DNA from 3 places in the Synechococcus sp. M16.1 genome. Region 1 is predicted to be linked to each of the others. Evidence: predicted binding sites of a transcription regulator. Region 1 holds the regulator's gene; each other region holds the start of a gene.
The links. Region 1 encodes NtcA, which controls nitrogen genes in cyanobacteria. Its sites were predicted from a motif close to GTANCNNNNGNTAC; they were not measured.
Positions count from the first base shown of each region.

Region 2: a site for NtcA is predicted at 4,115-4,128, ahead of SynM161_RS05000 (DUF4278 domain-containing protein). Genes of this name have one in related genera too.
Region 3: a site for NtcA is predicted at 4,014-4,027, ahead of glnA (type I glutamate--ammonia ligase). Genes of this name have one in related genera too.

Region 1 is NZ_CP047954.1:248,563-259,158, reverse strand. It holds partial or broken gene SynM161_RS11975 (transglycosylase SLT domain-containing protein) at 1-895, shown strand, start outside; gene SynM161_RS11970 (hypothetical protein) at 980-1,483, opposite strand; gene SynM161_RS01310 (thioredoxin domain-containing protein) at 1,547-2,122, shown strand; gene thyX (FAD-dependent thymidylate synthase) at 2,167-2,889, shown strand; gene dcd (dCTP deaminase) at 2,900-3,493, opposite strand; gene SynM161_RS01295 (cob(I)yrinic acid a,c-diamide adenosyltransferase) at 3,493-4,092, opposite strand; gene rph (ribonuclease PH) at 4,238-4,981, shown strand; gene ntcA (global nitrogen regulator NtcA) at 5,040-5,756, shown strand; gene SynM161_RS01280 (DUF3084 domain-containing protein) at 5,784-6,935, shown strand; gene SynM161_RS01275 (resolvase) at 6,932-7,378, shown strand; gene SynM161_RS01270 (DUF3146 family protein) at 7,356-7,613, opposite strand; gene pth (aminoacyl-tRNA hydrolase) at 7,613-8,230, opposite strand; gene SynM161_RS01260 (TatA/E family twin arginine-targeting protein translocase) at 8,245-8,475, opposite strand; gene psbH (photosystem II reaction center phosphoprotein PsbH) at 8,485-8,685, opposite strand; gene psbN (photosystem II reaction center protein PsbN) at 8,770-8,910, shown strand; gene SynM161_RS01245 (glycoside hydrolase family 38 C-terminal domain-containing protein) at 8,898-10,596, opposite strand, start outside.
Region 2 is NZ_CP047954.1:872,605-883,200, forward strand. It holds gene SynM161_RS04955 (phenylpyruvate tautomerase MIF-related protein) at 1-39, shown strand, start outside; gene SynM161_RS04960 (hypothetical protein) at 122-286, shown strand; gene SynM161_RS04965 (hypothetical protein) at 421-585, opposite strand; gene SynM161_RS04970 (hypothetical protein) at 889-1,044, opposite strand; gene SynM161_RS04975 (hypothetical protein) at 1,170-1,469, shown strand; gene SynM161_RS04980 (hypothetical protein) at 1,678-1,863, shown strand; gene SynM161_RS04985 (hypothetical protein) at 1,974-2,186, shown strand; gene SynM161_RS04990 (SDR family oxidoreductase) at 2,243-2,908, shown strand; gene SynM161_RS04995 (J domain-containing protein) at 2,924-3,709, shown strand; gene SynM161_RS05000 (DUF4278 domain-containing protein) at 3,924-4,028, opposite strand; gene SynM161_RS05005 (hypothetical protein) at 4,213-4,500, opposite strand; gene SynM161_RS05010 (hypothetical protein) at 4,534-4,725, shown strand; gene SynM161_RS05015 (ParA family protein) at 4,735-5,382, shown strand; gene SynM161_RS05020 (hypothetical protein) at 5,474-5,632, shown strand; gene SynM161_RS05025 (hypothetical protein) at 5,740-5,892, shown strand; gene SynM161_RS05030 (FAD-dependent oxidoreductase) at 5,906-7,540, shown strand; gene SynM161_RS05035 (hypothetical protein) at 7,543-7,776, opposite strand; gene SynM161_RS12025 (hypothetical protein) at 8,639-8,764, shown strand; partial or broken gene SynM161_RS12210 (ATP-dependent zinc protease) at 8,970-9,362, shown strand; gene rimK (30S ribosomal protein S6--L-glutamate ligase) at 9,420-10,370, shown strand.
Region 3 is NZ_CP047954.1:949,675-960,270, reverse strand. It holds gene SynM161_RS05475 (YcjF family protein) at 1-22, shown strand, start outside; gene SynM161_RS05470 (aminotransferase class V-fold PLP-dependent enzyme) at 144-1,553, opposite strand; gene SynM161_RS05465 (nucleoside deaminase) at 1,594-2,097, shown strand; gene SynM161_RS05460 (alanine--glyoxylate aminotransferase family protein) at 2,069-3,265, opposite strand; gene SynM161_RS05455 (allophycocyanin subunit beta) at 3,361-3,885, opposite strand; gene glnA (type I glutamate--ammonia ligase) at 4,093-5,514, shown strand; gene SynM161_RS05445 (class I SAM-dependent methyltransferase) at 5,629-6,702, shown strand; gene SynM161_RS05440 (copper-binding protein) at 6,777-7,091, shown strand; gene SynM161_RS12045 (hypothetical protein) at 7,105-7,308, opposite strand; gene SynM161_RS05430 (DUF6439 family protein) at 7,424-7,678, shown strand; partial or broken gene SynM161_RS05425 (ATP-binding protein) at 7,638-7,901, opposite strand; gene SynM161_RS05420 (GUN4 domain-containing protein) at 7,958-8,677, opposite strand; gene mnmH (tRNA 2-selenouridine(34) synthase MnmH) at 8,718-9,761, shown strand; gene psb28 (photosystem II reaction center protein Psb28) at 9,792-10,175, shown strand; gene SynM161_RS05405 (AI-2E family transporter) at 10,172-10,596, shown strand, end outside.

The DNA of each region.
Region 1 (10,596 bases):
CCAATGGGACCTCGCCCGCGAAGCGTTTCTGGCTGAGGATTGGGATCGCGCCCGCGCCCTGCTGGAACGCCCCGATGAGGATGACCCCCTGCCTCCACCGTTGGAGACGCGGCGGCTGTTCTGGTTGGGGCTTAGCCACAAGCAACTCGGCGAAACGACAAAGGCAGAACGCACCTGGCGCCGCCTGATCGAGGCCTTCCCCGGGGGCTACTACCGATGGCGCGCCATGGAGCACCTGGGTGTGGCCGAACCCCTGGCGTTGCGATCCCCAGACCCGCAGCAGGAGCCGCCAGCCTGGCAACCGCTCAACAGCCATCACCGCCTGGTGAACGAGCTTTGGCGACTGGGCCAGGTGCACGCCGCCTGGGAGGCCTGGCAGGCCGAGGCAGACCCCGCAGCCCCACCGCCACCTGAAGAACGTCTCGCCGAAGCCAGGCTGCGCCTTGCCGTCGGGGACACCTGGATGGGACTGGACCAGCTCTGGTGGCTCAGCCTCCGCTGGCGTGATCCGAGCTGCCATCAACGGACTCTCCTGCATCGCAGCCAATTCCCTCGCCTCTTCGAAGCTGAGATACAGACAGCGGCAGAGCAAGCAGGCGTTCAGGCCAATCTGTTGCGAGCGATCGCCAAACAGGAATCACGCTTTGCTCCTGGTGTCGTCTCCCCTGCTGGGGCCGTAGGCGTGATGCAATTGATGCCCTCCACAGCCACAGAGATGGCTGACGCACCAACCAGCACGCTGATGCTGAAGGATCCCGCCGAAAACTTCGAACTGGGCGCGCGCTACCTCAACCACTTGCTGGAGCAATGGGAAAACGACCCCTTTCGCAGCATTGCCAGCTACAACGCCGGGCCTGGTGCTGTGGCCTCTTGGGTGCAACCCACGAATCAAGACGACGATGCGCTCTGGGTGGAACGCATTCCCTACCCGGAAACACGCTTCTACACCAAGAAAGTGCTGGACAATCTGCTCGGCTACCTAGGCGGCAATCAATCGTTCTGCAACGAGACTGGCGCTGGGATGGGGCAGAAGCGTGCCGGCGACGATGCCAGCGATCACGACCAAACTCATCAGAAGCAGGCAGATCCCGGCGGCGGGCAGAACACCGATGCGGATGAGATCGAGCCTGGCCAAGAGCACGGCTGAGGCCAGGATCAACACGTCGGTGAGCACATTGAGCTTCAGCAGATAAATGCCACCGGTGATCACCACCAGCAGCGTGACCACCAACGTCATCACCCGGCTCGACGCCATCAGCAACGACACCTGGCGCAACAGCAGATCGGGCATGGTGCAGAAGACGACAACCACCTGCGTCTGCAGCAGCACGAGACACCAGAACCAGGCCGCACTCACGCCATAGAGAGACGTGAAGGAGGGCTGAACAATCTGCCAATGGTTGCCGAGCACAACCGCAACGAGAAATAGCACCGTCAACAACGGCGCCCGAACCGGAAGGCTCAGCAGTCGCAGAATTGGCATGGCGTCAAGGTAGCGGCGGCCTTTCGAAGGAGCTGCCAGAGTGATCGCTGCGGTTGACGTGCGATGACAGGCACCCCGGAGTCTTCGCCCCTGGGCACAGCGCAGCGATGGGTGCTGGTGCTGATTGCGGTGGCTCTGGCCATGGGCCTGGTTGTCCTACGCGGTGGCATTCAGAGCGAAAGTCCGATGGAGCAGCTGGCGAGACGATCCCTCGACCCACAAACAGCGTTAACCAACGGACGCCCAACGCTGATCGAGTTCTACGCCGATTGGTGCCAGGTCTGCAGAGAGATGGCACCTTCGATGCTGACTTTGGAGAAGCAATCGCGAGATCGACTCGATGTTGTTCTGGTCAACGTCGACAACCCCCGTTGGCAAGATCTGGTTGATCGCTACGACGTCAACGGCATTCCCCAGTTGAACCTGTTCAACGCTGAGGGGGAAGCCAAGGGGCGATCCCTCGGCTTGCGCAGCGCTGAGGAACTCCAGCTGCTCACCACAGCACTGCTTGAAAATCAGCCGTTGCCGGCCTTGCCTGGCGTCGGCAACATCAGCCAGCTGCTGACGCCCCCCTCCGCGAACAACGCGATGGCAGGGGCCTCGAGCCCAGCCAACGCGGGGCCCCGCAGCCATGGTTGACACGCCTCGCCATGATCACCACAACTCGTCACTCTGACGCTCCCATGGACCGCTTTCGGGTCGATCTGATCGCAGCTACGCCGAACCCGCAGCAATGCGTGTACGCCGCCATGCATCAGGACTACAGCGAAGGATTCGTGGCCGGAGATCGTGCCAACTGGCCTGATGAGCAGCGGGCTGGAGAGATCTGTGTGAAACGCCTGCTGTCGGGAGAGCGCGGCCACTACGGCCCGATGGAGCATGCACAGATCGTGCTGAACGTGGGCTGGTTCCCGCACTCGGTGATGCAGCAGGCCCGCACCCACCGGGTTGGGGTGAGCTTCGATGTGCAGTCGATGCGTTACACCGGTGAACGCATCTGCCGTGCAGCGGATGGAGCCCTGAACCTGGAAGAGGTGTTCTATCTGAGGCCCATCGGCGAGTACAGCGATCGGCAGGGCAAGAAATACGCCTACACCGAAGCACTACGCCAACAGGATCTTGATCTCTGCCGTAGCGCCGCCGAGCGCTACAGGGATCTGCTCAGGGCGGGCTTCGCCGAGGAGCACGCCCGCGGCATCCTTCCCTTCGACTACCGCCAGCATTTTGTGGTGAGCTTCAGCCTGCGGGCGTTCCTGCACTTCATGGACCTGCGGGCCAAGCTCGATGCACAGCTGGAGATCCGCCAGCTCTGTGATCTGATGTGGCCCCACATGGTGGAGTGGGCCCCAGAATTTGCAGCCTGGTATGAGAAGAGCAGGCTGCACCGGGCGCGTTTGGCCCCCTAATCAAAGAGCACTAGACCTTGGCCAGCGTCACCCGTTCCGGTTGGTGCTGGTACTTGCCTTGTCGATCGCTGTAGGTGGTCGAGCATGGATCACCCTCAAAAAACAGCAGCTGACAGATGCCCTCATCGGCATAGATGCGGCAGTCAGCACCAGAACTGTTGCTGAATTCAAGGGTGAGGTGACCCTCCCAGCTCGCTTCTGCCGGGGTGGTGTTCACGATGATTCCAAGGCGGGCATAGGTGCTCTTGCCCAAACAGATCACGGTGATGTTGGGGGGAACCCGCAACTTCTCCAAGGCCACACCGAGGCCATAGGAATGGGCCGGGAGAATGAAATATCGCCCGTCTTCATCCTCATGCAGGGGAGTGGGTTCGAGGTTGGCCGGGTTGAACCGCTTGGGGTTCATCACCGTGCCTGGAACATGCCGGAAGATCAGAAATTCCTGGGGAGAAAGGCGTAGGTCGTAGCCGTAGGAGGAGCAACCAAAACTCAGCACTGGCCGCAGCTTCTGCTCCGGCTCCAGGTGACGGACCAAACCGCTCTGGAATGGCTCGATCATTCCCTGCCCGGCCTGTTCAGTGATCCAGCGATCGCACTTGAGCATCAGAAACCTCGGCGCAACTCCGTGACTTGATCTGCCATCTCCACCACACCGGCGGGGATTGCAGGTCCAGTGATGATCACATCCATCGAGGCGGGCCGCTGCTCAAGGGCTGCAATCACGTCCGCTTCATCCAGGTATCCGAAGGCCACGGCCAGGCCGAGTTCATCCAACACCAGCTGATCGAGATCTCCTTGGATCAGATGCTGGCGGCAAATGGACCAAACCTCAGCAACCGCCTCCGCACCACCGGGATGCCCCGGCGAGGAGAGACAGAGGGGCACTTCCGGCCGTAGCCAGACCAGACCTCCGCAGAGCTGCACCCGGCCGGCCGGTCCCTGCTGCACGCCCCCTTTGAGGAACTGACTGATCAGAACACGACTGCCCAAGCCGGCAGCTCGCATGGCCTGGCTGAGAACACTGGCAAAACTGCCTCGATAGGGCGCCGTATGCACTTGCACCTGTCCTTCGGGAGCCACCAGATGTAGGGGTGGCGGATCAGTGACGGCAGGCAAAGGCCTCAGGCCCGCCCGCTGTAAAGCCTGCTGATCCCGATCCAGGGAATTCTGGAAGGCTTGGGGGTCGGCGAGGCTTGTGGTCATCACGGAAGCATCTGTCCGGGCGACCCCGGCAAGACCTTGAATGTAGCGGCGAGATCACATTCCACAAGGGGATTGACACCACCCATGGTGTTTGGACAGGGCGAGAACCAACCGCCTGCCAGGCTTGACGAACTGCACACCACCAATGAGCCAATCCCCTGAACGCCGCACTGATGGCCGTCGCCCGCAGCAGTTGCGACCGTTCTCGGTGACCTGGAATCCCATGGGGTTTGCCTTGAGCTCCCTTGTGGTTCACACCGGCCGAACCGCTGTTCTCTGCAGCGTTTGCTTAGAGGACAAAGTTCCCCGCTGGCGCAAGGGAGAAGGGCTGGGATGGCTCAGCGCCGAATACCGGTTGCTGCCTGGATCCACCCCACAGCGGCAATCACGGGAGCTGATGAAACTCTCGGGTCGCACCCAGGAAATTCAGCGGCTGATCGGCCGAAGCCTGCGCGCCGTGATCGACATGGAGCGCCTAGGGGAGCGCACCTTGCTGATCGACTGCGACGTGATCCAAGCCGACGCCGGCACCCGGACGGCCTCGATCACCGGGGCATGGCTCGCCCTGGACCAAGCCTGCCGATCACTGGTGGAACAAGGAGTGCTGGAGCGATCTCCCCTGGTCGATCAGGTGGCAGCCGTATCCGTTGGCTTGGTTGATGGCCAAGCCTTGCTGGATCTGGACTACAGCGAAGACAGTCGAGCCGAGGTGGACCTGAACGTTGTGCAGGCCGGCGATGGCCGTCTGCTGGAAATCCAGGGGACTGCGGAGGGAGCGCCCTTTAGTCGCAGCCAACTCAATGAGCTGCTGGATTTAGCGGAGCCGGGATTGACATCCCTGATGCAGGCGCAACGCCAGGTCTTCAACGAGCACAGCAGCGTTACGTAATAACCGCTACATGGCGGCCACCGCCGGCTCCGTAACTTCGCTTCACCAGGGGGTTGTCATGACCAGTAGCCGAGGTTTCAGCCGATACGCCCCGCAGATGGTGGCTCCAGCTCCCAGCGCAGAGCCCGCCAACCGCTCTCTGCTGGAGATCATCCGGGATCTCGATGGCGCCAGCACTGAACTGGTGGACCGCAACAAAACCATCTTTTTCCCTGGAGATCCCGCAGAACGGGTGTATCTAATCCGCCGGGGAGCCGTTCGTCTGTCCCGCGTCTACGAATCGGGAGAAGAAATCACCGTGGCCCTGCTCCGCGAGAACAGCCTCTTCGGGGTGCTGTCACTGCTGACAGGTCAACGGTCCGACCGCTTCTATCACGCTGTGGCCTTCACCCGGGTCGAAATGGTGACGGCACCAGCGACCTCCGTGAAGGCCGCCATCGAAGCAGACACCAGCGTTGGCCTGCGCTTGCTTCAGGGTCTCTCCAGCCGGATTCTGCAGACCGAGACGATGATTGAAACCCTCACCCATCGGGACATGTCATCCCGGCTGGTGAGCTTCCTGTTGGTGCTTTGCAGGGACTTCGGCGTGGCAGATCAGCTGGGCATCACCATCGACCTGCGCCTGTCCCATCAGGCCATCGCTGAAGCAATTGGCTCAACACGCGTCACAATCACGCGTCTGCTGGGAGACTTGCGTCAATCCGGTCTGGTTCAGATTGACCGCAAGAAAATCACGGTTCTGGATCCGATCGCGCTGGCCAAACGCTTCAGCTAGGCCTGCCATCGCCCGACTTGTGCAGCGATGAGCGGCTGGGCACTGATCCTGGTTCTGTTGGTGCTCGGGGGCGTGCTGTCGACCCTGGGCGACCGCTTGGGCAGCCGCGTCGGCAAAGCGCGACTGAGTTTGTTCAGCATGCGCCCACGGCGCACCGCCGTTTTGATCACGGTGTTGACCGGCAGCCTGATCAGCGCACTCTCACTTGGCCTGATGCTTCTGGTGAGCCGGCAGTTGCGGGTGGGCCTGTTTGAACTGGATGCCCTGCAGGAGAAACTCCAAGACAGCCGTCAGCAGCTGGAGGCAGCCGAGCGGGAACGGGACAAGACCCAAACGGAAACCAAACGGATCGCCATTGAGCTCGAGCAATCGCAGCAACGGTCCAACACCCTGCGCCTCGAACTGGCTCCTCTTCAGAAGGAGCTGGCCCAACTCGAAGCCGAACGTGAACGCCTCAGCCAGGACATCGCCTCCCGCGATGCGGACATCGAGCGCACGGAAGCCGAACTCAACAGCGTTCGCAGCCGCATCCGAGCCGGTGAGAAGGAACTCAAAGAACTGGAACGCAATCTGGTCGCCTTGCGGCGTGGATCGGTGGTGATCAGCAGCGGACAGACCTTGGCAAGAGCAACGGTTCGACTCGATGCTCCGGACCAGGCCAAACAGGCTGTCGACAGGCTGTTGCAGGAGGCCAATCTCAAGGCCTACGGGAAAGTGCGACCTGGCGAAGCACCCGAACGCCAGTTGATCCGCGTTCCGCGCAGCGATGTGGAACGCCTGCAAAGCATCATCCGCAAACCGGAGACCTGGGTGATCTCGCTGCGCTCAGCCACCAATGTGCTGCGAGGTGAAACAGCGGTTTACGCCTTCCCAGAGGTGCGTCCGAACCGGCCGGTGACCCAACGCGGAGACGTGCTGGCCACCACCACACTGCAACCTGATGAACGCACTCCAGAGGGCATTCGCACACGGTTGAACCTTCTCCTGGCCTCGGCCTATGCCGAAGTGCAGCGGCGGGGATCCCTGACCGAAGGCCTTCAGTTCGATGGATCAGCCCTCTCCCAACTGGCCCAGACCCTGATGGAAGGACCCAGCCAAAGCGTGGTCTTGGACGTGATTTCCGCAGGGGTCAGCGACAGTGCCGATCCTGTCGTCGTCACCATTCAGGCCTCCCCATGAAACGGGTGGCCGTCATCGATCCAGGCCGCTGCAAATGTGGTCTTGTGCTGGCCGATCTTCAGCTCGGCCTCGTGCGCGAAGGGCATGTGCTGGCCCCGGAGGCCGTCGAACCCTGGTTGGAGCACTGGAATCAAGACCAAGCTCTCGACCGCATCCTGATCGGCGATGGCACGGGAAGCCGAGCCTGGATCCAGCGACTGGAACGGCTGGGCCATCTCACCGTGGTTCCGGAGCAGGGAACAACCCTGAGGGCGAGACAGCGTTACTGGGCACTATGGCCGGCTCGAGGTTGGCGACGGATGCTGCCGGCAGGACTGCGCATTCCACCGGTGGATCTTGATGCTGTTGCAGCTTTGGTGATGCTTGAGGAGCACCTGCAATGCCGCCTGAAATGGCCTGAGCCTGCTCCGACGTTCTCGCTCAGAACCTGGCCCGGACCATGAAGGTGTAATCACCCCCCGGTTCCAGCCTGTAATCAGAACGCACCAGAAAACGCCTCAGGGCATCCTCGATCAGGGCACGTCCCAGGGATGGCTCCACCACCAGTTCACCGCGATCAAAGGCCCAGGAAAACTGCCACTCAAACCCTCCAGCAGAAACTTCACCCTCCACGCACTTGGCTTGAAAACACTGGCGGAGCACCCGCAAATGGGCCGTTGTCGCCGGAAGTGCCGGCATCAGTCGACCGACTCCAGGTCGTAGCGGAACCCGTTGATCCAGGTTCCAGCGCGCTCAAAGCTCTGGCGCTGGAGACGTTGAATCCCATCCAGAACAGCATCGAGAACAGCGCCCACACAGGGTTGCTCCGCCTTGCTGAACGGACCAAGAACATGGGATACCGTTCGGGCGCGGCGTTCGGCAGGGTTCTCAGCCGGCGCACCAATGCCGATCCGCAGCCTGGGGAACGCCTGGGTCCCGAGATGCTGAATGGTGCTGCGCAAACCGTTGTGCCCGCCGGCACTGCCCTGGGCCCGCAACCGCAAACGACCCAGCGGAAGATCCATATCGTCCACCAGCACCAGCAATTGGTGAGGCTCCAGGCCGAACCAATCGAGAGCTGCACGAATGGCACGACCGCTGTCATTCATGTAGGTCTGAGGCATAAGCAAGCGCAGCCGCTGCTCACCAACCCCTGTATCGGCTGCAAGACCATGCAACTTGGCTTGCTGACGAAAACTGAACCCAGAGCGCTCACCCAAAAGCTCGAGGGCCATGAAGCCGATGTTGTGACGGGTGCCGGCGTATTTCGCACCCGGATTTCCCAGACCCACCACCAGCTTGAGATCAGTGGTCATACCGCTGGAACGACTCAGTCGCTGGGGGGAAGTTCTTCAACCGGCTTCGCAGCCTCACCGGAAACTTCCGGTTCAGCCATGGCTTTGTTGATCTCGCGTTCGAATTCCTTGGACGCGGATTGGAAGCCCTTCAGGGTCTTACCAAGAGTCCGACCAAGCTCGGGAAGGCGTTTCGGCCCGAAAACCAACAAGGCAACGGCGCCGATAACCGCCATTTCGGGGAGACCGACGCCGAAGATGTTCATGGGTGCAGATCAGCCGAGGCCGTTCCAGTTCACATTGATGCCCTCGAGGATGAGGGACTTGTTGTAAAGCTGAAGAATCACCAGCAGAAACACCAGGAACAGCACCATGAAGATGCCCATCACGGGAGTGGTGCCCCATCCGGGAACCACCTTGCCGTACTCGGAGTTCAGTGGGCGGAGAAGGTCTCCCAGACGGGTGCGTTGTGCCATGGCGACGCTGGGTCTCGGGTGGTTTGAAGTCTCGATACTGTAGGGGCCGACTCCGGTTCGGGGTTGATCCTGTCGAGAGATGTGATGGAAACGTCGTCCCCAGCCCTGTCCGTCGCCATTGGCGTGCTCGCCGTTTTGTTCGGACTCACCGGATTTGGCGTGTATCAGGCCTTTGGCCCTCCATCAAAAGCACTCGACGACCCGTTCGACGATCACGAGGACTGATCCACCACCAGGGAGACGAGTTCTCCTGGGGTGATCACCACGGCAGAAGCGGCCATTGAGTCGGCTTCCCTGCGGACCCTCCACCCCGCTCCGGGGGTCCAGCGACAGCGCGCTGCTCCCGAATTGAGCAGCTTCAGCACGCAACCATCGGCATGGCGCTCCAACCCCACCGGCGTGAGTTGAATCGGCAGCGATGGAAACCATTGACGCTGCTCCGCCGGCAAGTCCGCACACCACCCGGGCTCACGAAAGGCAATGGCCGCCTGAGACACGCCGGCATCGCTCCATGAGCCGGCGAACGGCATGAGGGCCAAGCGCTGGCGATGCCACCCCTGATCAGCGCTGGGATCTGGCCAGGTCGGGCCCCGCAGCAGCGAAATGCCGAGTCGGTCTGAAGACCAATCCACACCCTGGGGGCCGTCCAGCAACACAGCCATCCCGCCTCCGGGAGCCGCCGACTGCGAGGCGAACCAGGAGATCACAGGCACTTCCCAACGGGATTGTTCCCGAGCCGTGATCGGTGCAGCCGGCCGTTCGATCACCCCTCCACTGGTGTCGGCAGCGATGCGGACGGCGGGGGTCGCCAGCGGCAGCTCCAGACGCAGCAACTCATGGGGCTGGCGCCAGTCGATACCGCAGATCAGCTCCAGCCAGGGCGTGTCGGCCTTCAGCCGCAGGTCCAGACGCATGCAACTGGCACCGAGCTGGCGCCGCAGCACCAGATGCGCCACCAGGGGGCCCTGGTCGAGCCACTCCAGGGAATCCGTACGGAGCACGCCCAGGGGCTGAGATCGGTAGTCCGCCGCAAGATCCCAGGCATCCCAGAATTCGCCCCGGTCCCGATAGCGCTCCAACTGCAAGGAAGACGACAACTGATCCCGTCCATCGCCATCCCGCAAAGCCAGCAGTCCGGCCGCGGAGACATCGAGCTCGATCAGACCATTACCCACACGCCAAACTCCCGCCCCCAGCGACGTGATGACCACAGCCTGACGGGGCTCAGCCGCGCAGGACGCCAAGCCTGGTTCACGCCGGAGCGGCACCGAACAAATCCCGTGCTGACGCGGTAGCTGCACCCAGGTACCACCAGCAGCGGCGTTTTGCTGCGGCAGTGAAGCGGCGTCCGCTGACCACGATCCCGCAGGAAGGCGAACCAGAGGCGACCAGGACGCCAAGGGCTGCAGACCCCACCAACTCCACACCGCTGCTGTGTCCTCCGGACGCGGCAGCCTTGCCAGCCGCCGATCGCGTTCCTGGCGGGCCTGGCGCCGGGCCGAGCACCAGACCGGTTCCGACTGGTCAAACACCTCCGGGATCGAGGTTCCCGGAAGGATGTCGTGAAACTGCTGAAACAACAGCGGGCGCCAATCGCTGCAACCGCTGTCGCGACCTGCGATCGCCAATAGGGCTGAGACTGCATCAGCCTCCCGCAAAAGCCGCTCGAGCGTTCGGTTGTGGCGCTTCTGATCCGGACGGCTGGTGGCGCAACCGCGATGCAACTCCAGGAAGAGCTCATCACGCCACACCGGCCAGGCCTGATCGCCCTGCTCCAGCTCGGTCAAGAATTCCCGCACCGTGCCGGCACGGGTGGGCAAAGCTGCCGCTTGGTCCTCCCAGAGCTCGATCTGCTCCAGCAACTCCTCGGTGGGACCACCACCGTGATCACCAACGCCTGGAATCCAGAGC
Region 2 (10,596 bases), 620 kb from region 1:
GCCAGCTGTTGGGGTTGGAACGGCAACACCTTTGGGTAACAACAGCTGCTAACAGCAGGTAACAAGCCAATTCGCGTTGTCAATAGTGCTGCTTAGCGTTTGCTCAGCACGAATGATTGCTGTGAGTGAATCCTTCGGTGGTCTGCCCAACAAAGAGTTGAGTTCTGGTGTGTCGCAGTGGTGGCGCGAACGGGTTCAACACCTGATTGATTGCGGCCGGGCTGAGGATGCCCGCTGCCTTTACCTGGAGTTCGGGGAGGACAGTGCAGGAACGCTGGGTTTCTGAAAAACTGCATAAAAAAGGAGGGTTCCCTAGGCCCTCCCGGAGTCGACGCATTACCCCTCACCGGGGTGCACCAAGTGTTACGTGCTGAACACTCAAGCGCTGTAAGTGTTGATACTTATTCTTGGCCGCAACGATCAACTTAAGGATTGTTCCTGACGCCGCAGAATTTCATAGGCCAGCCAGAGACCTTCAACGTCAGAGCACACCGCTTGTCGATTGCAGACGCGATAGCGGCCCTGGCCGATGGCATCAATGGTTGTGCCCTTGGATGTGGCGCAGATGCGACTGATGCTCTCCATGGGATTTGCTCAGTGGATCAAGGATCTACAGCCGTGAGGGGGCGCCATGCACATCTGATTTGCAGTTCTAAATCTCTTTTGCAAGAGAAAAGATCCATGGCTAACAGCTCAGCGCCATAAAAAAACCGGGCCTGGCCCGGTTTTTGTTCAGCTTTTGCTGGCGTTTTGAACGCTCAGGCTTTGGAAGGCTTGGTGGTGAGTGCAGCAGACATGGCGGAGGCCAGGAGCACGCATCCGGCGACGGCGAGGAAACCCATGGATCGGGGGGAGGGAACGACCTGAGCATCATTCCCACAGCTGGCGTCAGCTTTTGTTGCTGTTGGCACGGAATTCGGAAGAACCTTGCTTTCTGCCTCCCTCGGCCGTTTTCACAGGTATCTCCTGACGGTCGAGACACGATGAGCACAGCAATTTCCCCTTGTTGCGCCAGTACGCCGCCATCGAGCGCTCGATGCGCATGGAGCACCCTTCACAGCGAAATAACGGCATCGACGGCTCCGCGACGCAGCCCTTCTAACGCAACGGCGCGGTTGAACCGGTGTTCTCTGTGACGATGGGTGCGCTTCGCTTGCCCCAGCCTTGTGATGCAGGCCCTGCGTTTGTTGCTGCTCACCCTGATGGCGTCCGTTGCCTCTGCCTCCACGTCGTTTCAGCCCTTGGATCGGGTGGAGGGTTGGTTGATCGAGCGACGTTTGGATGCAAACCAGGATCCGATCTGCCGTGCGTCTGTGCCAGGACCTGGCACCTGGTTCTCGGCACGGGTTCATCTGGATGCGAACGACGAGATGGTGGTGCCTGCCGGACTGCATCGGCCGGACGAAACGAGGCTGGCGGCTGTGCGTGATGCGCTCCGGCGTTGTCGCGCCAGTGTTCTTTATCTGTAGCGGATAAAGCTTTGTGGCCGGGGCCGTTGCTGATCTGAAATCGAGCTATGAAATCGGTGTCGGCAGTTGCAAAATCGTCGACTCCTCACACCACCTGAGCCTCCGCCAAGCGCGGGGGCTTTTTTTTGATTGATCCCGAACAGCACCTTTCGATTTTGTGCTCAGCAAATGTTTTGCGGTTGTGATGTTTTTAACCGCTAGATCTCTGATGTATTGCATCGAGAGGCTTGATACAGGAGGGCAGTGGATCCAGGAGATCTGCTTCAAAACGGAGTTCAAAGCCTTTGTGAATGCCCGCACCAAATCGCGCGCCACGTTGAAGACCTATCGCGTGGTGCATGCCACCTGGAATCAGGTGGTCACCGTTGTGCAGGGATCAGCTGAACCCCATTGATCTGCCTTGCTTCGGCGTTCCCCGAGCCGGTGCGATCCCGAAGACTTCAAGGCTCTTTCTTGGATGTGAAATGTCCTGAGCCATAACCGGTGGCCCAGGGGCCTGTGGGCATGATCCTCACGCGGTATCTCAGCAGTGAAGGTTGGGTGGAGGAGTGTTCCCATGCCAACGCTTTTGATGCCTATATCGACGCAAGGCGACGCTGCGTGCTCCGAGGCTGCCCTTATCTGCTGGTGGATGCAGAGACCGGCAGCACGGTCTCCGTGCTCACGGTGAAACAGTGTTTGCATCAGTACGGCGTCGAGGGGGATTTCCCGGCGTGATCGCGTCAGGGGATCGACGCAAGAGCCGGCAGGATGGCGGTTGCTGAAACCTCCCGATGGCGACGTTTCTGGTCACCGGCGCAAACCGTGGGATCGGCTTGGAATACTGCAGGCAGCTCAAGGCCCGTGGCGATGACGTGGTGGCCGTTTGCCGTCAAACCAGTGATGAACTGGAGTGCCTAGGGGTGCGGGTGGAAGCCGGCCTTGAGTTGAGCGACAGCCAAGCCATTGATGACCTGATGCGGCGACTGGATGGTTTGCCCCTCGATGGCGTCATCCTCAATGCCGGGATTTTGCAGTCGATGGGCCTGATGGATTTGGATCCCTCCGGGATTCGCCGCCAGTTTGAGGTGAACGCCCTTGCTCCTTTGCTGCTGGCCAGGGCGTTGGTGGATCAGATGCCCAACGGAGCGAAGTTGGTGCTGATGACCAGCCGCATGGGGTCCATCGACGACAACAGTTCGGGAGGCTCCTATGGCTATCGGATGTCGAAGGTGGCGCTCAACATGGCCGGAAAGTCGTTGGCGATTGATCTGGAACCGCGGGGCATCGCCGTGGCGATCTTGCATCCCGGATTGGTGCGCACTCGCATGATTCGCTTCAATCCCAGCGGGATCCCCCCCGAGCAGTCGGTGAAGGGGCTGTTGGCCCGGATCGATGGCTTGACCATGGCCACCAGCGGCAGCTTCTGGCATGCCAATGGTGAGTTGTTGCCATGGTGAGGCGGGAGACACGCTTTGGGCTTTGATCCGCGTCAGTGGTCAGGCGGACGCCCTGAACAACGGGTCACCAGCAATGTTGAGGCGTTGCTGGCGGAGAACGACGCTTTGCGTCGCGAGGTGTTGCGGCTCAACCGTGAGTTGGAGCGACTGCAACGTCAGCAACGCCAACGCATTCGTACGGAGCCCAGATCCCATCGCCCCTGGACTGAGCCATCGGCACAAGCTCCACCGCGCATCAGCAGCCAACAGGTGCTGGCCTGGGGGCAGGCCCTGGCTCAGCAGCCGGGATGGACGGCACTGCGTCAGCGCGGATTGGAGCTGTTGATCGAGCAGCTCAACCGCAGTGGTTTTCCTGCCCACTTAACCCTTGAACAGCGGTTGGATCGGTTGGTTCGGGGGCTGGGAACAGATCTCATGGCGGCGGTGGGAGCCAAGCCGAACAAGCAAACAACGGCCGTTCTGGCGGCGTTTGCCTTGTTTGGGGTTCGCGCCAGTGAATGGCTGGATGAGGATCCACAGCGTGTGGTGGAGCAGTTGCGTCAGCGGCAGGACCAATCAGGTTCAAGGCGGCAGGGTCGCCGCACCCGAACGGACCAACGTCAAACGGATCGTCAGGACGATGGCCACGCCCGTGATCCACGCCGTGCCGCTTTAAGGGTGTTGGGCTTGGAGGCCAACGCGTCCCTCGCTGAGATCAAGCAGGCGCATCGAAAACTGGTGAAGCAGCACCATCCCGATCTCGGTGGTTCTGCTGAGGCGTTCCGACGCGTCAATGAGGCGTATCAGTCGTTGGTTCAGTGACGCTCTTGTCCGATGATCTGGGGTAGCAACAGGTGGTGTTGATGCCGGTGGAAGTTGGTGTGGTGCTGATTGGTGCTGGCTTTGCCGTGGGTGTGTCCCTCGCCGTCGCCGTTTGGTTTGAACGTTGGAAGGCAAAACAACCCGATCCTGAACGCAAATGAGCCATAAAAAAGCCCCGCCGAGGCGGGGCATGTAAGAGGTCGTCGTGCTGTTTTCAGCGGGCGACTTTCTGACCGCGGTAAACAAGAACTGGGCGCTGAGCGTTGGACGCAGCAGCGTTGTTCTGGTTGTACTTCTGGCCGCGATAGGTCAGGGTCATGATGGGTTCCTCGAAGCAAGCTCAGGTCCCCGTTCCATGGCCTGAGTCGAACTGCGCCTCGCCGAAGACGAAGTGAACGTGATTGCGTAGCAGTTGCTACAAATCTTTTATAAGGGTGATGTCAATCCACGTGTCGTTCGTGCTGTTACAGAACAGGAGATCTGTTCAGCTCCGATGGGTTGATTCAGGCCTTTAAGTGCTTCAAGCGCGTTTGGGTGGTGTGTGCACCGGGCGTGGCTTGAGTTGAGGTGCTTTCTGGGTCATCACGGCTGAAGGTGAATTGAATCAATTCTGTCGCTGCTTGAATGGTCGGAATGATGGATCGGCTACCGATCACGAGGTTCAGGCTCTGATCGCTCTGGCTTGGACTCAAAGCTTCTATTAATTCGTTGTTCTGCTGAACAGTTCGGCTGCGATTGAGTGATCCTTGATGCTTACTCAGTGTGAAGCTCATGGCGCCGAAGAACGCCATCCGTACGGTGTGGGCAGGTCAGTTTTCGCGGTCATGAACAGCGCTCAGAGCAAGGATGATTGGGTGAAGGCGCAGCAGCACAAGTTCCATAAACCGATTGATGTCGACACCTTGATGTGGGTGCGCAATCGCCTGATGCGTTTGGAAGTGGAGGCCCGTTGGGCCGACCGCATCTGTGTGTTTGAAGAGTTCTTCCCCAACGACGCGATCATTCCGCGCATCTGAACCTCAGCCATGTTTTTGACTGTCTTTGGCCAGAAGGGTGGTGTGGCAAAAACCTGCACCAGCATTCATTTGGCTTGTGTCTGGGCCCAGCAGGACCTGTCGGTGTGTGTTGTTGATGCGGATCGCAACCGCTCGGCAACCGCCTACGCAGCCCGGGGGATGCTTCCGTTTGAAGTGGTGCCTGTGGAGGCTGCAGCAAAGGCCACCCGCCATGCCCAAGTGATCATCACCGACGGGCAGGCCAGCAGTCACGAGGATGAACTCAAGAATCTTTCGGCCGGAGCAGATCTTGTTTTGCTGCCCACTACGCCGCAGGCGAGATCGGTTGAGCTCACTGTTGAACTCTCCTCAATCCTCAGGCAGATGGACACCATGCATGCCGCATTGTTGGTGAAGGTGGACAGCCGAAAACAACGGCTTGCGCAGGAAGCACGCCAAATTTTGGAGGGTTTTGATGTGGATGTGATGCAGGCGGAAATCCCCTTGTTGGCGGCGTTTGAAAAAGCAGAAGTGGAGGGTGTTTGTGTGTCGAATGCCGTCGATGACCGTGGCCGTGCCGATCTGAGGCGCATGGGGGGATGGGCGGCCTATTGCCAGGCCGCTGTTCAGATCCGTGATCGCTTGTCGGCAGCAACGCCTGACGCCATTAGTGCTTGATCAAGAAACAGCTCACTTTTGGCGTCGGTCGCCAATCAGACAGATCTTTTGAGCTTCAGCCGCAATCCTTACCTCAGCTGATTGAAGGTTGATGGGTCGCAGTTCTTGGTTGAAGAATCCCACCCGTTGCTCAGCAGCATCCACCTGGCAGCCCCAGGCGCAATCCGCTTCCTCTGGACAGGCGACGGTTAATGCATCCGCTGCGGCGGTTCTGCTCAAGACGCCGAGCATCTCCACCAAAGCCGCATGATCGAAGCCGTGGTGATGCTTGCCATTGGTTTGTCGATGGCAGGCGTGGTTCTTGGCAATCTGAACAACGACGAGTCCGTTTAAGTTCAAAAGCCATTGCTGCTTTTGATGAATCCCTTGTTGGCCTTCATGCTCGGGCAGCTTGAGATCAGCAATCTCACTGCGGCCTTCCTCGCTTTGGTGGCGGTGGTCTTTGTGGGCAGCTTTGCTGTGGTGTCGTTGCAGACCGGTGAGCTGATCAAACCCCCCAAAAACGACTGAGTCTGAAAGGTTGATGCCTGATCAAGCCAAGGTTGCCAGCGTGGATGGTTCCCATGTGATGGTGATCGGCGCTGGCTGGGCCGGCTGGGGTGCTGCCAAAGCTCTCTGTGAAGCCGGCGTTCGCGTCACCCTGGTCGATGGGATGTCGGATCCCACGGGGAGGACGCCGATGCGCACCGCCAGCGGTAAACCCTTCGAAGCGGGCACCCGGGGCTTTTGGAGGGATTACCCCAACATCAATGCGCTGACCGATGAGCTTGGGCTCACCGACGTGTTCACTGCATTCACCACAAGCGCCTTCTGGTCTCCCGCCGGTCTGGAGGCCACGGCCCCGGTGTTCGGTGACGGGTTGCAGTTGCCTAGCCCCCTGGGGCAGGCCATGGCAACGATCAAGAACTTCAAGCGCCTGCCTGTTGCCGATCGCCTGAGCATTGCCGGCCTTTTGGTGGCGATGCTTGATCTGAACCGCAACGAGGAGACCTTCCGGCGCTACGACGCCATCGATGCGTTGACCCTGTTCCGCCAACTGGGAATCACGGAGCGGATGATCGACGAATTCTTGCGTCCGATTCTTTTGGTGGGTCTGTTCAAGCCACCGGAGGAATTGTCGGCAGCCGTCACCATGGAGCTGCTCTACTACTACGCCCTGGCGCATCAAGATTCCTTTGATGTGCGCTGGATTCGTTCCGGCAGCATCGCCGAGCAGCTGATCGCTCCCCTGGCGGAACGCCTGCTGGACTCCGGTCTGCTCACTGTTCTGGGAGGAACGTTGGCCACGCGCCTGAATCTTGATCAGCCAGGCGAAGCGATTCGGTCGGTGGAGGTCTGCGGCAAAGCAACAGGCCGCTCCAGCGTTGTTGATGACGTTGATGCGGTTGTGCTGGCGGTTGGTGCCAAGGGCATGCATGACCTGATGGCGGAGTCGCCGCGTTGCAGTGATGTGCTGCCGGAGCTGGTGGCGGCTGGCGGCTTGGGCGCGATTGATGTGGTGTCTGTGCGGTTGTGGCTGGATCGCACCATTGCGGTCGCCGATCCCGCCAATGTCTTCTCGCGCTTCGACGCTTTACAGGGTGCGGGCGCCACATTTTTTATGCTCGACCAGCTGCAGGACGCGGATCTTGATGCGCTCTGGGGCGGCAGCGAGCCCCAGGGTTCCGTGGTGGCCAGCGACTTCTACAACGCCACGGCAATCGCAGCCTTGAGTGATCAGGAGATCGTCGACACCCTGCTGAAGGAGCTGTTGCCCCAGGCGGTGCCGGCCTTCCGGCTTGCCCAGGTGCTGGAGTTTGAGGTGCGGCGTTACCCGGGCTCGGTGTCGTTGTTCTCCCCCGGCAGTTTCAGCCAGAGGCCCCCGCTGCAGACGGCACTTCCTTCTGTGGTCTGCGCTGGCGACTGGGTGCGGATGGGCGAACGCGAGCACGGTGCCAAGGGCCTGTGCCAGGAACGGGCCTACGTCTGCGGTCTTGAGGCGGCCAACGCCTTGATGCGCAGTGGGGTGGTGAGAGGGGCGAATGCTGCGACCCGCCCAGAACATCCGGTGCGGCCGATCCGTCCGGAAGAACCCCAGGTGCTTTTGGGCCGGGCCCTCAACAAGTTCGTGATGGATCCCCTGGAGGCGTTCGGGATCCGTTGGCCTTGGCTGGCCTGAGCTCAGAAATTCAGTTGACCTGAAAGCCAGAGTTCCTGCCAAGACCCTGCGGCTGAGGCATTCAGCGCCATCAGGATGGTCACGCTGATGCCACCCAGGGTGAGCCCCACCCCCATCATGATCAGGGCGGTCAGTCCTTCCGCTTCGGTGAGCGGTTGCTTTTCGAGAAAGCGACGCTTGGCCATGGCTGCTGATCCGATGCACCCGTTCTGCATCGGCCCAAGGGCACTTGGCAACAGGCCGTATCACTCATTCACGCAGAGCTGCGGGGGATGACTCAGCGTTGCTTAGGTTGCTGGCCTGCGCTTGACGCCGCCCCGATGGGTTTCATCATGCAGCCATGACTGGTTTGATCTGTGGCATGACCGCCCTGTGGCTCCACGCCTGGTGGTGTTGCAGAACAACCAATTCGCCTGCGGTCAAACGCAGCTGGCCTTACCCGCGCTCGTGGAAAAACAGCGCCGATCTGTATGAAAGGCCCTGTCGCCGTCACCGTCATCTCAGGGCGCGCACGCAACTCAGCGCACGCAGCCGCCGCAGCATCGCCGGTAGAACACCTGTCTTGGTAGCGCAAGTTACTGAAAACGCTTAAGTTGGCGCGTCTGGATTTTTCTTTTGAACGGCAGCCAATCGGTCGAGGCCAGGAGTGAGAAGCGCCGTCAACAGCTGATGGGAGTCTCGTTTGTGGCTGCAGCGGTTGGGGTTCTGGCGTTGTTGACGATCCGTCTTGGCACCTGTTGCTCCTGGTTCGGTTCGCACTGACCTTTCGGGGTGAGCGGCTGGTGGTCAGTGGTGTTACGTGCCTCAGCAAGGCTGCGCCAGCCACCAGATGTGGTGTCATCAGCCCTTGATTGTGTGTGCAGGGCCGGTATGTTTCATTTGTTCCCCATCACCTGGCTTCAGCCCATGCGGCTGAGGCTTTTTTATTGCCTTCTTGCAGGTCGTTGTATCCAGGCAGACCAACTTCTGATTGTCTTAAGTGACATCACTTGGTGGCAACGGCCACATCGATATCACGTTCCTTAAGTTGAAAATCCACGTGTTCCCTTGATGTCTCCTGCTGAATTGTCGAGCATCAAATGGGAGAAAGATGGGGAAATGTCTGCGCAAGACACCTGGACTCTGGTGAAAAAGCTCACCAAGGTGGAAGAGCAAGACAAGGCATCCAACCTGTTGCATTTGTCGTCGAAACACAGCCACTCCAAGCGCTCCAGTCGCCGCTGAATTCGACACCTTCCTTTGGAACGCGGTCGGGTCGTTGATGGAAACGTGGGTGAGGTTGTTCGTTCTGACTCCCCCCTTTGGGGGAGGGCGCAGCTCTGAATACTCCCTCATCTGAGGGATGGACCGTTGGTGCTGGTGGGTTGTCTCGAGGTGTCTTCAGCCGGTCTAGGATTTTTTGCTCTCTCGATAAGGACCCACAGCGGCCTTGACCAACAAACTCATCGTCGGCAGTGAGGAGTGGTGCTCCCTGCCAGGGCTTGGATTGCCGGCGATTAAGGCACGCGTCGATTCCGGCGCGGCGACGTCGTCGTTGCATGCCTTCAACATCGTCCCCTTCCAGAGGGATGGTGAGCTGTGGATCAGTTTTGAGGTGCATCCGCTCCAGAACGACCGCAGTGTGGTGGTGCGCCATGAGGCGCCGGTGCTGGAGCAACGCAGCGTGCGCAACACCAGCGGCATCTCTGAAAACCGCTACGTGATTCGGGAAGAGTTGGTGCTCGGCGAGCAGCGTTGGCCGATTGAACTCACCCTCACCAACCGGGATGCGATGGGCTACCGGATGCTGCTGGGGCGTGAGGCGATGGTGGGTCGCGTGCTTGTGGATCCTGAGGGGAGCCATCAACTGGGTGATGTTGAACCGGCCCAGCTCGAAGCGATGTATGCGGCCTTGCGCACCGAACGCACGGGGCTTCGTATTGCTCTGTTGGCTTCGGATCCAGCGCTCTACAGCAACCGCCGATTGCTGGAGGCGGGTGAGGAGCGCGGACACCGTATGGAATTCCTCAACGTCAAGCAGTGCTACATGCGGCTCGATCCGCAAAACCCCGAGATGCATTACCGGGGCGGCAATGTGCTCGAGCGAATCGATGCAGTGATTCCTCGCATCCGTCCAAGCGTCACCTTCTACGGATGCGCGATCACCCGTCAGTTTGAGGCGATGGGCATTCGTGTTCTCAATGCCGCTGAGCCGATCAAACGATCCCGCGACAAGCTTCTGGCGTCACAGCTGTTTGTGCGCCATGGGCTGAGCATGCCGGTCACCGGTTTTGCCAGTTCTCCGCTCGACACCAAGGATCTGATCAAGATGGTGGGCGGCGCACCGTTGATCCTCAAGCTTCTTGAGGGGGCTCAGGGACGTGGCGTGGTTTTGGCCGAAACCCAGAAGGCAGCAGAAAGTGTGATCAATGCCATGAAGAGCCTGAACGCCAACCTGCTGGTTCAGGAATTCATCAAGGAAGCCGGCGGGAAGGACCTGCGTTGTTTCGTGATTGGCAACAAGGTGGTGTCGGCCATTGAGCGGACAGCAGCCATGGGTGACTTCCGCTCCAACATTCATCAGGGCGGTTCCGCCCAGGCGGTGCGCATCCGGCCTGAGGAGCGCAAGTTGGCTGTGGCGGCGACACGGGCGCTCGGCCTGGATGTGGCTGGCGTGGACATCATCCGCTCGGAGCGGGGGCCCTTGCTGTTGGAGGTGAATTCCAGCCCTGGGCTCGAGGGAATTGAAACGGCGACGGGTAAGGATCTTGCCGGCCAAATGATTCAGGAAGTGGAGCGAAAACTGGGTTGGGTTCGTTCCTGTTCGACCCCCGCTCTGGTCGCTGCTTGATCGGGTTTTTGGGCAGAAGCTTTGGTTTTCTGCCCTATCCAAAGTTCACTTTTTCCTTTTGGTTGTTTCGATGCTGGCTCTGCTGGTGTTGGTGATTTGGCTGGCTTCAATCTCCTGGCGATTGTCGAGGCGACGTTGAGATCAATGGTTGGGGAGGCTTATTCGTGTCTTTGAACAGTGTTATTTAGGTGCTGCTTGAGCTGGTGCTTTTCTGCGCTGGAGTGGG
Region 3 (10,596 bases), 700 kb from region 1:
CCCCGGGCATCCAGAACGGTGATCAGAAGCAGATAGAGCACACCAATCGCCACGGAGATCGCCCCGGTGACGATGGCAACCCAGCGTGAACCCTTCTGCTGTTCCGGCATCGGAGCATCTCGAACGATGGCGATTGTGAACGATCAGGCTGGAGCCAGCGATTTATTCAGTCGTCCCGACAGGTCGCTGAGGTGCTGAGCCGTGGTGTGGGGGTTTCCAAAAACCGCCTTAAGGCAGAAACGGTCGCCGTAGAACGGTCGCGACAGCATGTAGCCGTGAGACAGCAGCATTTGCCGGGTGTCTTCACTCCAACGGCCTGCTGCAGCAGCGTCTCCATGTTTGGGATGAAAGGCCAGCAGATGCAGGTCACCCGCCAGCAACGTGAACTTCTCCGGGTCCAATTGGGCTGCGAAGGCGGTTCGCCGTTGCAAAGCTCCGCTGAGCGTTGCTTCGATGCCCGCCTCGCCCAACTGGCGCAGGCCCAGCCAAAGCTTGAGGATCTCTGCAGGTCGGGTGCCCTGCAAGCCGATCTCACCTCCGTGATCCATCCCCCTGGGCGCCTCCATGTAGGGCAATCCTGTTGAAAAGGCCTGACGCAGATGGGTTCGATCCCGAAGCAACAGCAGGGATGACGCCTTGGTGATGCCCAGCAATTTCTGGGGATTCAGCGTGATCGAATCGGCAGATTCCATGCCATCCATCAGAGAGGCATGGCGGGCCGTGAGGGCGAACACACCGCCGATGGCCGCATCAACGTGCAACCAGACCCCAGCATCACGGCAGAGGGTTGCCAGATCCGAGAGAGGATCAATTGCTCCACGCACCGTGGTGCCGGCCGTGGCCACCACCGCCAGACAAGGCCGACCCGCCGCTTGCAGAGCTCTCAAACGCTTGGCAAAAGCCTCGAGACAAAGGCCACCATCCGCGGCGACGGGAAGCGTCTGAAGGGCATCATCCGCCAGCCCCATCACCTTTGCCGCCTTGTTGATCGAGACGTGAGCGTCTTGGCTGCATAGCAGCACAGGATCCCGATGGCTGGCCTTCAACGCCGCCCGTGCGGCCACCAGGGCCATGAGATTGCTCAGGGTCCCGCCGCTGGCCAGTACCCCTCCGGAACCGGCGGGCAGGCCAATCCTGTGGCAGAACCAGCGGCAGAGGTCATGTTCCAGGCCGGTCAGACCAGGCGAAAGCTCCTCGGCCAGGAGGTTGTTGTTGAGACCTGCACAGACCAATTCCGCCGCAATCGACGCAGTAAGCGGTGGCGGATCGAGATGGGCGAGAGCACCGGGATGGGACGGCTGATACGCCCCATCCATCACCTGCTGAAGATCACTGAGCAGCGATTCAACGCTGGCCCCATCAAGCCCTGGTGCCACGTCAGGCAAGGGCCGCATGACGGGGACCGGGCTTGATCGATCAGCGGAGCCGATCCAACGGCAGAGCAGATCCGAACTGCGATGCAGGAAGTTCCTCAGCACCGGGTCTTCGGCCGAGGGGATGGCGAACGGAGCAAGCCGATCCGGTGGGTGCTGAGACTCGGAACAGGCTTGCAACGGAGACCCGTGAACTGCACCGATCTTCGCGTCTCGTGGGATGGTGCTCAAAGGACAACGTGGAACAGCAGTGGATCAGCGGGATGAGTTCACTCGCTGGATGGATGTTCTGCTCCAGCGCGCGGAGGAGGCTGGAGCGGAAGGAGAAGTTCCGGTGGCCGCAGTGATCCTGGATGGACAGGGCCGGGCCATCGGCCATGGGCGGAACCGGCGCCAGAACGACAGGGATCCCCTCGGGCATGCCGAACTGGTGGCCTTGCAACAGGCAGCGATCGTTCAGGACGACTGGAGATTCAACAGCTGCACCCTGATCGTCACCCTCGAACCCTGCCCCATGTGTGCGGGGGCCTTGGTGCAGGCCCGCATGGGAACCGTGATTTTTGCGGCATCAGATCCCAAGCGCGGTGGCCTGGGGGGAAGCCTTGACCTCTCCACCCATGCCAGTGCCCATCACCACATGAACGTGATTCAGGGCGTGTGCGAACCCGAGGCGAGGGAGCAGCTGGAACGCTGGTTCAGGCGGCGGCGGCGACGGAACCGCTGAAGCGAGGCAGCTCTGTCTCAAACAGGTTGAGCAGACGGTTCACGTTTTCAGGGGTGGAGTTGTAGCCCATCAGGCCGATACGCCAGATTTTGCCGGCCAGGCTGCCGAGTCCACCACCAACTTCAATGCCGTGGTTGTTAAGCAGGTGCTGACTGAAGGCCTTGCCATCCACACCTTCAGGGATGCGAACTGTGGTGAGGGTGGGCAGTCGGCGCTCGGCCGGCACATGCATCGAAAGGCCGAGACTTTCCAGCCCGTTCCAGAGCATCTCCGCATTGCTGCGATGGCGTGCCCAGGCCTGGTCGAGACCTTCTTCAGCCAGGAGACGCAGGGCCTCACGCATGCCGAAGTTCATGTTGACCGGCGCGGTGTGGTGGTAGACGCGGTCGCTGCCCCAGTACTGGTTCAACAAGGAGACGTCGAGATACCAGTTGGGCACCTTGCCCTGACGGGCTGTCATCTTGGCCTCGGCACGGGGGCCCATGGTGAAGGGTCCGAGACCGGGAGGGCAGCTCAGGCCCTTCTGGCTGCAGCTGTAGGCGAGATCGACTTTCCACTCATCGATGTAGAGCGGAACGCCCCCCAGAGAGGTGACTGTGTCTAGCAGCAGAAGGCAATCATGCTTCCGGCAGAGGTCGCCGATGCCCTCCATGGGTTGGCAGACACCCGTTGAGGTTTCGGCATGGACCATCGCCAGGATGGCGGGCTTGTGCTCAATCAGGGCAGCTTCCAGCTCATCGAGGGAAAACCACTCACCCCAGGGCTTTTCAATGGTCTTCACCTCAGCGCGATAGCGGCCGGCCATGTCAGCCAGTCGCAGGCCGAAATATCCCTTCACCGCCACCAGAACGGTGTCTCCAGGCTCGACGGTGTTGGCGATGGTTGCCTCCATGGCAGCACTGCCGGTGCCGCTCATCGGAAGCGTGAGGCGGTTATCCGTTTGCCAGGCGTAACGCAGCAGTTCCTGCACTTCGCCCATCAGATCCACATAAAGAGGATCAAGGTGACCAATCGGGGTTCGCGACAGAGCCTTCAGAACTGTTGGATGGGCGTTGGAGGGGCCTGGTCCAAGCAGGAGGCGGTCGGGTGTGCCGATCGGTGCAAAGGCTTTGCGGTGACGATCGTCAACAGAGAGGAGTGAGTTCGTCGTCGCCAAAGCCCTGTTCATTGGTTCGAGTGTTGAGCCTACGCAGTCACGCCCCTTGGAAGGGGTGAGGGAGGCTTGATTGCAATCTGTTCGGATTTTGCGTTGAGCGTGCTGGATCAGCGCTGGCGCACATTGGTTTCACCCAGGCCCTTGGCCAGGTGATCAAACGGCTGAAGAACGGTGGCGAGCTGATCGGATGCAGCACCGTTGGCCAAAAGCATCTCGGAAACAACCTCTCCCAACAGAACGATGCTGCGGACCGTTGGGCCGGTGGGAACGCCGAGACTCTTGTAGGTGTCGTCGAGTCCGTTCAGCACACGCTCATTGAGGATCGTGGAGTCGCCTGCCACCAGGGCGTAGCTGGCGTAACGCAGGAAATAGTCCATATCCCGCAGGCAGGCGGCGAGCCGACGGGTGGTGTAGGCGTTGCCGCCAGGCAGCAACAGATCGGGTTCATCCCGGAACAGGCGCTGGCTGGCCTCACGCACAATCTCGGCCGAGGATCCGTTGATCAGCTCTACGGCCTGAATCCGCAGCGCGGATTCATCCAGATACAAATTGATGCTGTCGATCGCCGGGCGGTCGAAATAGCGACCCAGCTGGTCGTAACGACCGATCAGACCGCTGATTGCATCGCGCATGTCCCTGAATCTCCAGAGGATCCCCCAGCGGAAGCTAACACCGTTGAGGCGGGCAGATCCTTTGGCGTGCCTGCATTTCAGCCAAGTTGACAGAAACGGTTACGCAGTCGCCTTCCAGCTGCTGAAACGTACCCCTTGATACAAAATGGTGTCTTGTGGCTATATACGGTCACATCACTGCACAATTCAGTCGAGCAGTCCCTTCTTATGTCGAAATCCCCCCAGGACGTCCTGCGCCAGATCAAGGACGAAGGCATCGAACTGATCGACCTCAAATTCACCGATCTGCACGGCAAGTGGCAGCACCTGACGGTGTGCACCGATCTGCTGGAGGAAGAATCCTTCACTGAGGGCCTGGCTTTTGACGGCTCATCCATCCGCGGCTGGAAAGGCATCCAGGCCTCCGACATGGCCATGGTGCCGGACGCCAACACGGCCTGGGTGGACCCCTTCTACCGGCACAAAACCCTGAGCATGATCTGCTCGATTCAGGAGCCACGCACCGGCCAGCCCTACGAGCGCTGCCCCCGTGCCCTGGCCCAGCGGGCACTGAATCATCTAGCCAGCACCGGCCTGGCCGACATGGCCTTCTTCGGTCCTGAGCCGGAGTTCTTCCTCTTCGACGACGTCCGCTACAACTCGGCTGAAGGGGGCTCCTTCTACAGCGTCGACACGATCGAAGCGGGCTGGAACACTGGACGGATCGAAGAAGGCGGCAACCTCGCCTACAAGATTCAGGAGAAGGAGGGCTACTTCCCTGTCGCTCCCAACGACACCGCTCAGGACATCCGCTCCGAGATGCTCCTGCTGATGGGTCAGCTGGGCATTCCCACCGAGAAGCACCACCACGAGGTAGCAGGCGCGGGTCAGCACGAACTCGGCATGAAATTTGCTGAGCTGATCCAGGCCGCCGACAACGTGATGACGTACAAGTACGTCGTGCGCAACGTGGCCAAGAAGTACGGCAAGACGGCCACCTTCATGCCCAAGCCGGTCTTCAACGACAACGGCTCCGGCATGCACGTGCACCAGAGCCTCTGGAAAGGCGGTCAGCCCCTGTTCTTCGGCGAAGGCACCTACGCCAACCTCTCGCAGACGGCACGCTGGTACATCGGTGGCATCCTCAAGCACGCCCCCGCCTTCCTGGCCTTCACCAACCCCACCACCAACAGCTACAAGCGTCTGGTGCCCGGTTTCGAAGCCCCGGTGAACCTCGTCTACTCCGAGGGCAACCGCTCCGCCGCCGTGCGGATCCCGCTCACCGGCCCGAGCCCGAAGGCCAAGCGCCTCGAGTTCCGCTCCGGCGATGCCCTCGCCAACCCCTATCTGGCCTTCAGCGCCATGATGATGGCTGGTCTGGACGGCATCAAGAACCAGATCGATCCCGGCGATGGCGAAGATCGCGACCTGTTCGAACTTCCGGCTGAAGAGCTCTCGAAGATCGCCACGGTCCCCGCATCCCTCAACGGTGCCCTGGAAGCGTTGAATGCCGATCGCGGCTTCCTCACCGCCGGAGGTGTGTTCAGCGACGACTTCATCGACAACTGGATCGACCTGAAGTACGAGGAGGTGCAACAGCTGCGCCAGCGGCCTCACCCCCACGAATTCACCATGTACTACGACGCTTGATCAGCGCCCGTGCATCCCACGACCCGCCTCCAAGGAGGCGGGTTTTTTTGTGGACTGCTGGCCACGCGATTGTGCGCCTCATTCGTTGGAATGGTCCCGTTGTCTGAATCCGCGATGGCGTCAACGCCCCTGAGCAAGCTTGCGTACCAAACGCTTCAGCAAGGCAAAAGCATCGCGGGCCTGGCCCACAAGGAGCTGAGCACCAAGCTGATGGAGCTGTTGGCACCGGATGCAGTGCCGAAAACGGAGCCCGTGTCCGCCGAAGTTCTTGGAGAGCTGCAGCTGGATATGAAGAAACTCCAGGAACAGGACTGGCAGGACGCCGAACAGGGGATCTACCCCGAGCAGTTGTTGTTTGATGCACCCTGGCTCGACTGGGTCAGCCGCTACCCGCAGGTTTGGATGGATCTTCCCTCCACCTGGGATCGACGCCGCGAGCGCAATGTGCGGGATCTCCCCAAGGAAACCGAAAAAGCGCTCTACCCCGAGTACTACCTCCAGAATTTTCACCATCAAACCGACGGCTACCTGAGTGACCATTCGGCTGGTCTTTACGACCTGCAGGTGGAAATCCTTTTCAATGGCACCGCCGATGCCATGCGACGCAGGGTTTTGGCTCCCCTGAAACGCGGCTTGAAGCACTTCGAAGACCGTGCTCCGGGTTCCCTCAAGATTCTCGATGTGGCTACCGGCACCGGCCGGACCCTGCAGCAGATCCGCGCCGCCGTTCCCCACGCGCAACTGATCGGAACCGATCTCTCCGAGTCGTACCTGCGTCAAGCCAACCGCTGGCTGAATGACGGCGATGCATCGCTGGTTCAGCTGATCCGTGCCAACGGGGAATCACTGCCCTTGGCTGATGAATCGGTTCAGGCCGTCACCAGTGTGTTCCTGCTGCACGAACTTCCGGCGGACGCCCGCCAGAACGTGCTCAACGAGGCCTGGCGGGTGCTTGAACCCGGTGGTGTGTTCGTACTTGCCGACTCTGTGCAGATGGCCGATTCAGCCAAGTTCGCCTCCGTGATGGAGAACTTCCGGCGCGTCTTCCATGAGCCCTACTACCGCGACTACATCGGCGACGACATCGACGCCCGCCTCTCAGCTGCAGGGTTCGAAGGCATCACCGCGGAAACCCACTTCATGACGCGGGTCTGGTCGGCACGCAAACCCATCGCAGAGGCCAGCTGAGGGGATTCCCTGACAGCGTCCCTTGCACGAACGGCTGCGAGCCATAGGGTGTGCTGAATCCCGAAGGGAACGTCATGAGCAATCCCTTCCGGCTGCGTTGGCTTGAGGGCTGGACATTCCAGGTGGTGCTGATGGAAGGCCATGTGCAGGTCGAAGCCCATGGGTTCGGCATCTGCCTGCGCACGGCCGTGATGCCTGGGGAAAGTCCTCAGGCTGCAGCCGATCGTTTGGTGTTGTCTGAAGATCGCCGCAGGCGAGCCCTGCACAATGCCTGGCTGCGCGGTCAGGACATGGCACAGCCCGCGGGGGTTACACCCACGAAGGAATCAGCACCGGCCTCGAATTCGATGGTGGTGGTTGGCCAAGCCCATCGCCAACGGGTGGCCTGATCTTCTGATGCGTTCAAAGCTGCGCCAGCAGCCAGGCCAAGGCAAAGCCTGCTCCACCGAAGCGTAAGGATCTCCAGAAGCGCTCTCCAGACACTGGGGAGAAGGCCCAGCCCACAGGCCGTTGCGTGATCAGATTCGCAGCAAGTTTGCGGCGCTGCAGCCATCGCCGCGCCGCAACACCCGACCGGACATGGGCCTGACATTGCCCTTGCAACACCAGCCGTGAGGCATGGTGCAACCAACGCAGTTCACGAACGCGTCGTTGGCCTTTGCGCTGTTCAACGCCATTGCACCCAAGAAAACCGAAACTAGATCGATCTGATGATTCAGGGATGACTTCACCTGACGCCCCATGGCCCGACTCCGCTACAGCCAAGGCGGAAGAACTGCACCAGTTGCTCCGCATCGGCGATCGCGACTGGCATCAGCTGAAGAGCAACCGACAGCGGCGTGGAGCTGAGTTACTGGCTGCAGCGATGGTGCAACTGCTCCGCCAAGGGGACAGCGCCGACGTGGAGAACCTGACCCAACAGGCACTGGGGTGGTTCAAAGGAGAGCTGAAGGATCCGGGCTGTCCGCGTCACTGACGGGCCGACGGCAGGCCAGCTGCAGGCGATTCCCCCGGCGGCTCCAGCGCACATCATCAAAACATTGATGGATCAGGAACAACCCACGCCCGCTGGGAGCATCGAGAGCCGGCGGCAGGGTGGCTGTGCGGGACTGTTGTGGGAGACCGCAACCCTCATCCTGAACCTGCCAGACCATCCAGTTGGGCGTGAGTATGCGGCGAACACGGAACCTCTTGGACGGCACAGTGGGGCCCGTTGACGTCGGTGTTTCGAACTTACCGTTGATGGGAAGCCCCGTCAGGATCTGCGGGCCACAAGTGCCGGATGATTCAAGAGGGAATCCATCAGGCGAACGCCACGGAGCTGATTGATCAACGGCATGTGCCCTTCTGGAGCCTCGATCGACCAGGTGAAGGCACCGGGATAACGCGTCCAGACGCCATCACATTTCCAGCCAATCCGGGGCCAAAGGCGTTCGTAACGCCCATCGAGGGCTGACAGCAACTGGGACTGGGCTGTGAAGCCGAAACGACCTTGGGAATAGACCGTCCAGAGGCGATCAAGACTGACCAGATCAACGCCTGACATCGGCGCAACTTCTGTGAAATAGACGTAGCCCCGTTTCACGGCGGCATCACCGGCCAATTCACGCAGGCACTGGCTGGTGACGCGATCCGCCTCTTCAAAGTTCTGATCGAGCAGCTCCTGCTGCAGCGGTCCGTAATCCAGGCCAACCCCGGAATCAGTGGTCAACCAGCCTCGATCGGACGACGGGATGAGAGTGGTGACTGCATCGGGATGGTGGCGCTGCAACACCTGCAAGATCCAACCTGCAGCCCAGTCATCACCGGCGGGGTCAAAGCCAGAAAGAAGGTCTGGGCCCACCGCAGCCAACTCGTCGGCGCGGGTTTCGATCTGCTTGATCAGCGGACGTCGCTGGCGAGGTGTTCCCTTCGCGAAACGATCCAGCAGCTGATCAACGCTGAGTTTTGTGGCGGGTGTGGAACCGGAGAGCATGAGTCGCAACCGGCCCCAACTGGCTCGGTGTTGGCCCACTATGTCAGGCATGGGCGAGACATGTTCAATCGAAATCCAACAGCTGCGCGAGCTGAAGGGACCTTTGGTGGACGTTCGGAGCCCCGGCGAATTTGCGAAAGGGCACTGGCCCGGGGCCACCAACGTTCCGCTTTTCAACGATGAGGAACGTGCCGCGGTGGGCACCGCCTACAAGCAGCAGGGACGCACACCAGCAATTTACCTGGGGCTTGAACTCACCGGCCCCAAGCTCAGCAGCCTGGCGCGCCAATTGGAGAGCCTGCGTCAGCAGGGGGAACCACGGATCTACTGCTGGCGGGGCGGAATGCGCTCGGCCAGTGTGGCCTGGCTTGCCCAGCAGATTGATCTCAAGCCAAGGCTCCTTCAGGGGGGCTACAAGAGCTATCGGCGCTGGGCCCAAAGCCGCTTTGAGCAGATCTGGCCCCTTCGCGTGATGGGAGGCCGAACGGGAACAGGGAAAACCGATCTGCTGTTGGCCATGGCCGCGCGCGGTGCAGCCGTGGTTGATCTGGAAGGGCTGGCCAACCACCGCGGCAGCAGTTTCGGCGGTCTGGGTCTGCCGGATCAACCCAGCACCGAGCACTACGAAAACCAATTGGCTGAGGCCCTGGATCAACACCAACGCCATGGGGCCACAGCCATCTGGTTGGAAGCGGAAAGCATCCAGGTGGGCCGCTGCCGCATTCCCAAGGCCCTTTTCGATCAGATGCAAGAGGCCCCTGTGCTGGAGATTCAGCGCGACCTCGGGGAACGGGTGAACCAATTGGTGCAGGTGTACGGCCACCAAGGGGGAGCCGCCCTGGCTGAGGCGACCGAACGGATCAGCCGTCGCCTGGGGCCCCAGCGCACCAAGGAAGCCCTCGAGGCGATTGCCAGGGAAGACTGGGCCACCGCCTGCCGCGCAACGCTCGATTACTACGACCGCTGTTACGACCATGAACTGGCGCGATCGCCCAAACGCGACACGATCGATCTCTCAGGGCTCAGCGCTGATCAAGCCGCCGAGACCTTGATCGACGGCGGGTTTGTTGAAATCCCCGATTAGGATCGCCCCCATCGACGGTTCGAGAACGGCATGAGCAAAGCGGCGATTCAGTTCTTTCGGGGAGTCAACGAGCCGGTGGTGCCCGACATCCGTCTGACCCGCAGCCGCGACGGCCGCACCGGTCAAGCCACCTTCCGTTTCGAGCAGCCTGCTGCGATTGCTCCCGAAACCATGGGTGACATCACCGGAATGTGGATGGTGGATGAAGAAGGCGAAATGGTCACCCGCGAAGTGAATGGCAAATTCGTGAACGGCACCGCCAGTGCCCTTGAAGCCGTTTACTCGTGGAAGTCCGAACAGGACTTCGAGCGTTTCATGCGCTTCGCCCAGCGCTACGCCGATGCCAATGGCTTGGGTTATTCACAAAGCCAGGATTCCAATCAGACTGAAGGGGCCGACGACCAACAAGCTTGAGACTGCCCCAGTGGCTGTTATTGACAGCCTTCATTGCAGCCATCGTCCTGCTGTGGTCGCTGCGTGAGCTGCTGCTGCTGATCTTCGCAGCAGTGGTTCTGGCCATGGCTCTGTGCACCTTGGTGGGCATTCTTCGCGAGCGGCGGCCGATGCAAAGGCCCCTGGCCCTGTTGCTCTGCATCGTTGGGTTGTTGTTGTTGGTCGCCGGTGCGGCTGGTGTTGTTGTCCCCCCGTTTCTCGAGGAATTCGCACTGCTGTTGCAGAAGCTGCCCGAAGCGGGTCAGACCCTGGTGCGGCTGGGACTCGGTTGGATCGACAGCATCAGTGAGGCCATTTATGGGGCCGATGCATTCCCCGATCTGGATCAACTGGGCCTGAACGGTCCACGCCAACTTGTGCCCGACAGTTCATCCCTCGCCGC